2 regions of the Xylanibacter ruminicola 23 genome follow, and region 2 is predicted to be linked to the other one. Evidence: riboswitches for the same ligand, from Rfam matches in the RefSeq annotation. Region 2 holds a riboswitch; the other holds the start of a gene.
What was found. Region 2 has a riboswitch for cobalamin ahead of PRU_RS05650 (TonB-dependent receptor plug domain-containing protein). Riboswitches for the same ligand answer to the same signal wherever they lie in the genome.
Positions count from the first base shown of each region.

Region 1 (4,148 bases), 1.4 Mb from region 2:
ATCAAACTTAATCACAACGTGTATATGGTTCTGGCATTCCTCACCATCCTCATGACTTACTTTGGTGTAAACTACTTCTTAGGCGGCATGCACTCGTACGCTTAAGGATACTCCAATACCTATTTTATATTAGTTCTTTTTATTGAACACCGAAAGGTGCGCGATGCTTAAAACACTCTGTTTTAGGTATTGCGCACTTTATTTTTTCGCCGTACCTTTGCACCGTCGAATTAAAAGTATAACAATGAGAACAGAAAGAAACATCCCAACGGAACTCAAAGTACTGATGAACCACATCTACGAGCTGAATAAAGGCGTGCGCCAGATGGTACTGTTTACCTGCAATAAAAAGTATGGTAACCAGGCTGTTGAACGATTGGAAAGCCAAGGCATACCCTACGTGCTGCAGCCTGCAGGTCAGCAGAACCTGAACGTTTACTTTGGGCGTCGCGAATGCCTGGATGCCATCCGACTCATTGTTACCCGTCCGTTGAACCAACTTACACCTGAAGAGGATTTTATTCTTGGTGCTATGTTGGGGTACGACATCTGTGCCCAGTGCGAGCGCTATTGCAAACGTAAAGGACAATGCGACGGAAACTGCAAATGTAAGAATTAAACCACATAATGATAATATAAAGTAATGAATTCAACTATTGTAATTTATGGTTCCTCTACAGGAACATGCGAGGCCATCGCAGAGAAGATAGCCTCGAAGCTGGGTTGCGAAGCCTTGAATGTACAGGATCTTTCGGCCGAAACCGTTGCCGCAAACCAGAATCTGATCTTAGGTACCTCTACCTGGGGAGCTGGCGAACTGCAGGACGATTGGTACGACGGTTTGAAGACCTTACAGGGTGCCGACCTGAGCGGAAAAACTATCGCCATCTTTGGTTGTGGCGACTGTTCTACCTATAGTGATACATTTGTAGGTGGTATGGGTGAGCTCTATAACGGCATCAAAGACAGCGGTGCCAACTTTATTGGTAGCGTTGAAACCGATGGTTACACTTTCGACGATTCTGAAGCAGTTATCGACGGAAAGTTTATTGGCCTGCCTCTCGACGACATCAATGAGGACGACCAGACCGATACACGTATCGATGCCTGGTTGGCAGCTATTACTCCAAGTCTTTAATCACAGGTGTAAATTTATAAATAAGTATTTGTTTAGTTAGGGTAAAGGTGGCTAGTCGAGACGACCAGCCACCTTTCTTTTTTCGCATCTTTGCGGCATAAATTAACAATCATTGTTTCTATATAGCCACTAAACTTTGTGGTTATAGTGTCTGATAAGACACGCTACACCAATGGTTGCGAGCAAAAATTCCAAAGCTACTACTAAAATGTATACCATAGTAATTTGATTATAAATTAGGTGAAACAGAACATATCCAATTTTCGAGATTGCATTGGGGCGTTTCAGCATATAGCTGTTCGCCAACAATGTGCGCATGGCGTTCACGCAGTTCATGGCAAATTTTATCTGCATCATGATTCAGTTTGTTACCTAATGCCACTAACACGGCAAAGTTCTTTCCACTTAGGCTAGCACCACGCAACGTTTGACAAGCCCACTGCCAATGGGGAGTCATACTTCCATCAGCCATAAACTCTAATGCAAGAACAAAACTCTGGCAGTTTTCTATCTGCCTGTTGTTAATACTCTGTACGCTGATAGTTTCAGCGCCAAGCTTGTCGGCTATTTCTTCTGCAATAGCCTGACAACTGTCGTATACCACGACGATTGATTCATGTTTCATACCCACAAAAATTAAGTTGCGCCTCACGCCCTTACATCGAGAGCATTTAGCAAATACCGAAAAAGGCTGGTCTTCAGACTTTCCTCCACTCCCAAGCGCCTTCTCACCCAAACGGGCAATGGCATTGATGCTTAGGAGCCATAATGGAGTTCACTGCTGCGGGACAGTCGGAGATTCTCACTCACATTCCCAATTAATCGCGGCTAAGCGAACCTTTACGGGCGAAGGTCGAGGCTATGCCTCAACGTTCACGTTATGTCGAGGCGTAGCCTCAACTTTCACATAGACTCATTCTTGAATCACGTTGCAAATATACAACATTATTCTTATACGCCAAACAAAAAATCAAAAATAATTTGTTTTATACAAAAAAAGGCCCCAGGCCTTCTATCCGTTAGCGAGATAGTTGGCCTGGGGCACGTTTGGCAGTTAACGCTTCGTTCCATTACGCACTGCACTTCATTGTCAAAAGGATATTGATCATTAGGTTATATCTATTACTTAAAAAAAAGAAAGAGCGATTAAATTTTCTGGTTGCAAAGGTAAGGCAAAAAATCCATTCCCACAAGGGTTTAGACAAATAGTCGGGTGGTTTCAGACAAATCGTCGGACATTTCAGACAATCTGTCGGACAAAACGACACGTCGTCGGACAAATTACACAACTTTTGGTACTTAATTTCAAGATAATGATAGCAAAACACACGATAAAACTACATTTTGTTTTGTGGTTTTAAACAATTTTATATCTATAATAGGTGTAGTTATCGCGAACAAATACCCGACTATTTGTCTGAAACCACCCGACCATTTGTCTGTGCTATTGCAGATACTGTCTTTTTGTTATATCTTTGCACCAGAAATTTAAAAACAAAAGTAATAAAAGTATGGAAACAAATCTAATTATCCTGATGGCATTCGCCTTAATAGTGTTGGCAATGATTGTAAGATTGTGGGTACTCGACATGAGCCACAATGGTAAACTGTAATAGTATATATCTTAAAAAGATGCATTTCAATATTGGTGTGATAAACTTCTAAAAACATGGAAATAGCGCTGATGGTTCTGTTAGTCGTCGCCGTGATATTATTTATCCTGGTGGTAAGAATGTTGGTGCTCGACATGACTCACAATGATAATTAATGCTAACTAAATTCAACTGGCTACGCAAAAAGAGTTTCGGCATGTATTCGGTTCTCTCTGCCGGTGGTTACAGATTCTAAATCTTTATGAATGGAATATTGAAGGGGGAAAAGATAAAAACTTGATTTTTTATTTGGGTTTTTAGAAAATAACCCGTACCTTTGCACCTACAAACTATTTATCATGAAAATTTGTAGGTGCATATATTTAATAAGTATAGCTATCATCCTTACCGTGCTCACGGCCTGTGGCGGTAAGGGCGGTGAAAAACGAGGCGACATCCCCGCAAAGCGCATTTCCACACGTGGCGACAGTATTGCTCTGGCTGCTAGATTTTCTGGCGACTTTGAGCATTTCCTGGCCGTTACTGACAGTTTGGCCGAAGTTGGCGAACTCTCGCCGATACGTGCCGAAGGCTATCGTGGCGTAGCTTATTTCCAGATGGGACAGATGGATAAGTGCATCGAGTGCTTCCGTCGTGTTGTTTCTATCGAGAATCCTCCTGCCGAGGACTTCTGGGAGTACATACATGCAGGCACTAACCTGGTTATCATGCTAACCACCGATCGCGACTACGATAATGCCATGCGCACTGCCCTCCTGCTTATCGACAAGCTGAAGGATGTGGACAATCCATACTGTCCTGTCGAATTACAGACGCTTTACTTAAGCCTAGGCGACACCCAGATAATGTTGGAACGCTTCGACGAAGCCAAGAAGAGTTATGACGATGCCTATCTGTGGGTACTTCGCACAGTTAACGACTCTACAAACCGACCGATAGCAGCCAGCATTCAAACCTTAGAGAATATCGCCGTTAGTCACATCAATCACCACTTGAATGAGGCCGGCGTATGGGTAGATCGCATGGACTCGCTTGTAACTATCTATGAGAAAGAGCCCAAGCCGATTGAAAAAGAATTAAAAACACTGCGTGCCTTAGTTTGGCTGCATCGTGCACAAGTGTACCAGATGAACGGAAAAACAGCCGAAGCCGCCCGCAATTATGCCCAATATATGAAAACCGACTTTGGACAAACACTCGAGGGACGCATCAACGGCTGCGGATACCTGGTAGAAGCCCGTCGCTATGCCGAAGCTGCCGACAACTATACCGAGCTCGACCGTTTTATTAAGGATTGGGGTTATGAATACGATTTAGAAACCATCGGTCAGAATCTGCTGCCTAAGTTCCGTTCCAACTATTTTGCCGGACGTAAGGACTCGGCCCTCCATGTGGCC
Region 1 covers NC_014033.1:3,448,332-3,452,479, reverse strand. Annotated here, with positions in the region: gene PRU_RS14350 (cytochrome c biogenesis protein CcsA) at 1-105, shown strand, start outside; gene PRU_RS14345 (DUF2023 family protein) at 245-619, shown strand; gene fldA (flavodoxin FldA) at 644-1,138, shown strand; gene PRU_RS14335 (NADPH-dependent FMN reductase family protein) at 1,368-1,763, opposite strand; cobalamin riboswitch at 1,811-1,995, opposite strand; gene PRU_RS14330 (helix-turn-helix domain-containing protein) at 3,090-4,148, shown strand, end outside.
Region 1: it holds a riboswitch for cobalamin, as region 2 does, so the genes downstream of both, PRU_RS14335 (NADPH-dependent FMN reductase family protein) here and PRU_RS05650 (TonB-dependent receptor plug domain-containing protein) in region 2, are expected to answer to the same signal.

Region 2 (4,148 bases):
AGGGGTATCGCCGATGAATTGCGTGTAATGGAATTCGTGCCCTCGATAGGTCTTGCCATCGAGGGTGAACTGGCGGTAGCCTAAGGACAGCTTGCGATCAGCTTTGCGGGCAGTGATCGAGTAGGGCAGTACACCGCACATGGGGAAACTTCCATCGTCGGTAATGATGGCTTGACAGAGGTACATCATACCGCCACATTCGGCAACAATCCTGCCGCCATCTTCCGCAAATTTTTTGATAGCATGCAGACAAGCCTGATTGGGCACTAATGCCTCCAGGTGCTTCTCAGGATAACCGCCTGGCAGATAGAGCAGGTCGATGCCATCAAAAGTTGGCACATCTTTCTCAGGATCGAAGAAAATGACGTCGCCAAACTGGTCTAAAGTCTCCTGATAGATGAACGAAAAACTTTCATGATTCCTGGCTATAAGCGTTTTCGTTTCCAGATGCCGGAACTCGCAGTTTCTTGTTTGGGACTTTACCTCGTCATGGAGCGTGGTAGTGAGACTTTTGAGAGATGGGAGGTCGATATTCTCCTCTAAAAGGGCAGTCAACTGGTCTGACTCGGGTAGTTGTGAGAAATCGAGCCCCAGATAGCGTGAATTTTGCTCCAGGTCGGGCGATTTAGGCAGGTAGCCCAGGCACTTGACATGGAGCTCATCGCACACTTCGCGCAGCATGTTGAAGTGGCGCTGCGAACCAACTTTGTTAAATATTATACCAGCGATACGAACGTCGCCGCGGAAGTGGATAAAGCCCGATAAGAGGGCTGTCATCGAGTAGGCTGCCGATTTAGCATCGACCACCAGAATCACGGGAATATCAAGCACGCGGGCGATGTCGTACGACGAACCCAGTTCGCGATCGTAGCCATCATAAAGGCCCATCATACCTTCGACGATACAGATGTCAGCATCAGTCCCGTAGTGCGCAAATAGCGCGCGTACGTGTGCGGGCGTAGTCATAAAGGTATCGAGATTGACCGACGGGTGCCCACAGACAGCTGTGTGGAATTTAGTGTCGATATAATCGGGCCCGCACTTGAAGGGCTGCACCCGGTAACCGTTCTGGGTGAACCACTGCATCAGGCCTCGGGCAATGGTTGTCTTGCCTGAACCACTGGTGGGTGCTGCTATCATAAACGCTGTCTTGTTCGACATCTTCTGAAGTTGATTTGGGTGCAAATATATAAATTTTCTGCTAAATATGTGTGGTTAACCGAAAAAAGTTGTACCTTTGTCGCCAAAATAAGGTCATCTGGTGGCCGATGCCACTACGATGAAAAGGGAATACGGTGAGAATCCGTAACTGTACCTGCAGCTGTAATCCTCGCAAAAAGGGTTTGCCTGTATAACGCCACTGAGCCACAGGCTCGGGAAGGTAAGACAGACTGAGGAAAGTCAGAAGACCTGCCGAATGTCAATTGAAGATTGACAATTTAACTTTAGACCGTTCAGGAGTTAGCGGTTGTGATAATTTGATAGTAATGAAACTAGGGAAGCAATTGGCAATAGGCCTGAGTTTGCTTGCTATTGGTGCAAATGCCCAGACCGACATTTGGCGTGCTGATAGTTTGCAGGAGGTGGTGGTGACAGGTACTGGTACGCAGCACCTGCTGAAAGATGCGCCCGTGCAGACCGAAGTAATCAGTCGCCGGCAGTTGCAGCAGTATGCCGGCAAGAGTATCGAGGATATCCTGTCGGGACTCACGGCATCGTTCGATTTCAGCGAGAACGATATGAGTAGCAGACTGCAGATGAATGGTCTGGGCAACGCGTATGTGCTGATACTGATAGACGGTAGGCGCCTGCATGGTGATAATGGTGGCGAGAACGACCTGAGTCTTATCGACCCGCATAATATCGAGAAGATAGAAATCGTGAAGGGTGCCTCGAGTGCCCTCTATGGCAGTGATGCGATAGCTGGTGTGATCAATATCATCACCCGCAAGCATCGCGAACAGGGCGTGATGGTGGAGAACACCACGCGCGTAGGCACTTATGGCGACATCAGGCAGCATAACGGCGTGGCGCTCAACTATGGTAAACTGTCGAGCTACACCAACTTCCAATTGCAGCACTCCGACGGTTGGCAGAACACCGCCGAGGAAGCTATCCAACAAACGGAATACCACATCACCGACTCGCGCAACAAGACGGTGAACCGGCATACCAACTGGCAGATAGCTGAGCGACTGACTTATCAGCTCACGCCTGCCATCGAACTCTATGCCGACGGTAGCATCTACTGGAAGCGCATCTATCGCCCCTGCGGTCATCATCCCGGTGTGGACGTGAAGACATGGGATCTGCAGTACAACAATGCGTCGGCGTCAGTAGGTGGTAAGTGGAAGCTGAACAAGACCGACGTGATTACGCTGGATGCCGACTGGAAGAAGCATGCCTATAACTACGCCTATACCGACACCACGCTGACGGATGGCTATGTGAACGGCCGTTTTACCAATTATTTCCCTTACTTCCCCGGTGATAAGGAACTGCAGAGCGACCAGCGACTGACTAACATCTCGCTGAAAGGAATCTTTGCGTTGCCCTATGAGCAGCAGTTGAGTGCCGGACTGGAGTATCGCTACGACTGGTTGAAAGCGCCGATGCGTGTGGCTGGCGGAAAAGCGACTGACAATACCGAAGCACTGTATGTGCAGGACGAGTGGGCACTGCTGGATCCACTCCACATCACAGGCGGTTTGCGACTGACCCGCAATGAGGGATTCGGCACCCGACTGACACCCAAACTGTCAGCCATGCTGAAGTTGGGCGACCTGCGACTGCGAGCCACCTGGAGTCAGGGTTACAAGACACCTACGCCTAAGGAGTTGCACTATCAGTATATCAAGAATATGAATGGTGTGTATCTCTACCTGGGCAATGAAGACCTGAAGGCACAGACCTCGAATTATTTCGGTGCCAGCGTGGAATATACCATCGGGCACCTGACGCTGACCTTGGCGCCTTATATTAATAAGGTGGACCGCATGATCACGCTGGTGACCATACCTACCAAGCAGGCTCCGGGCGAACTGATTACGAAATACGACCCCATCCGTGTGCGTCAATATCAGAATATGGAAGATGCCAAGACCTATGGCGTGGATTTCACCGTGCGCTATCAGGGTAAGCACTTCACCGCTGGTGGTAGCTACAGCTATCTGGACACCGAAGCCAACCAGTATGACACTGAGAACGACGTGATGCAGAAGGTGACCATCGACGGTATGGCGCATCACAAGGCTAACGTATATGCCACCTGGAATCATCAGTTCTCAAAGAAATACCAGTTGGGCGTGGGTATCTACGGACGCTTGAGCAGTAAGCGCTACTATCAGATAGACGGCGACGGCAAGGGTTATCAATTGTGGCGACTCTCAACCAATCATCAGATAGGCCGACTGCTGAAAGTGGATGCCGGTATCGACAACATCTTTGATTTCGTGGACCGCACGCCTCACGGACTGCATTTGGGCACCACCTCGCCAGGCAGAACTATCTATGCCTCGCTCACGCTGAGATTCAATCAAGGTAAGAAACTATCAAATAAGTTTAAGTCTAATTTTAATTACAACAACAATGAAACAGATTAAGTTTTTGATGCTGGCCATGCTGACAGTAGTGGGCAGCGCACTGTTTACAGCTTGCGACAGCGATGATGACAACAAATCAACACAGTCGAACTATGACAGGTATCAGCAGGCTGTGAACCAGACAGTGAATGCACAGAAGAAGAGTGACAAGGTGATCCTGCTGGTAGCCTTCGGTTCTACCTGGGAACAGGCCTATGACACCTTTGATAAGGTGGTGGATGACTACAAGGCTCAGTTCGGTGGATGGGATGTATATCTCTCATTCTCTTCGGCCATCTGTATCAACAATGCCCGTGCGGGTGAGAATGTGGAACCTAAGGACTATTACGACCCCGAGCACTGGCTCACCGCTATCGGTCTGGCTGGTTACAAGCAGGTGGTGGTACAGTCGCTGCAGGTAATCCCTGGTGAAGAGTATCGCCGTGTGCGCGACAGCTATGTGAAGGACTTTATGAACAACCGTAATGGTGACTTCACTGATGCTTACATGAAGAGTCTGGACCGCCAGGTGGTTGTAGGTACCCCACTGATGGCTGAGGAGAGCGA
Region 2 covers NC_014033.1:1,272,045-1,276,192, reverse strand. Annotated here, with positions in the region: gene PRU_RS05655 (cobyrinate a,c-diamide synthase) at 1-1,161, opposite strand, end outside; cobalamin riboswitch at 1,243-1,432, shown strand; gene PRU_RS05650 (TonB-dependent receptor plug domain-containing protein) at 1,488-3,602, shown strand; gene PRU_RS05645 (sirohydrochlorin cobaltochelatase) at 3,589-4,148, shown strand, end outside.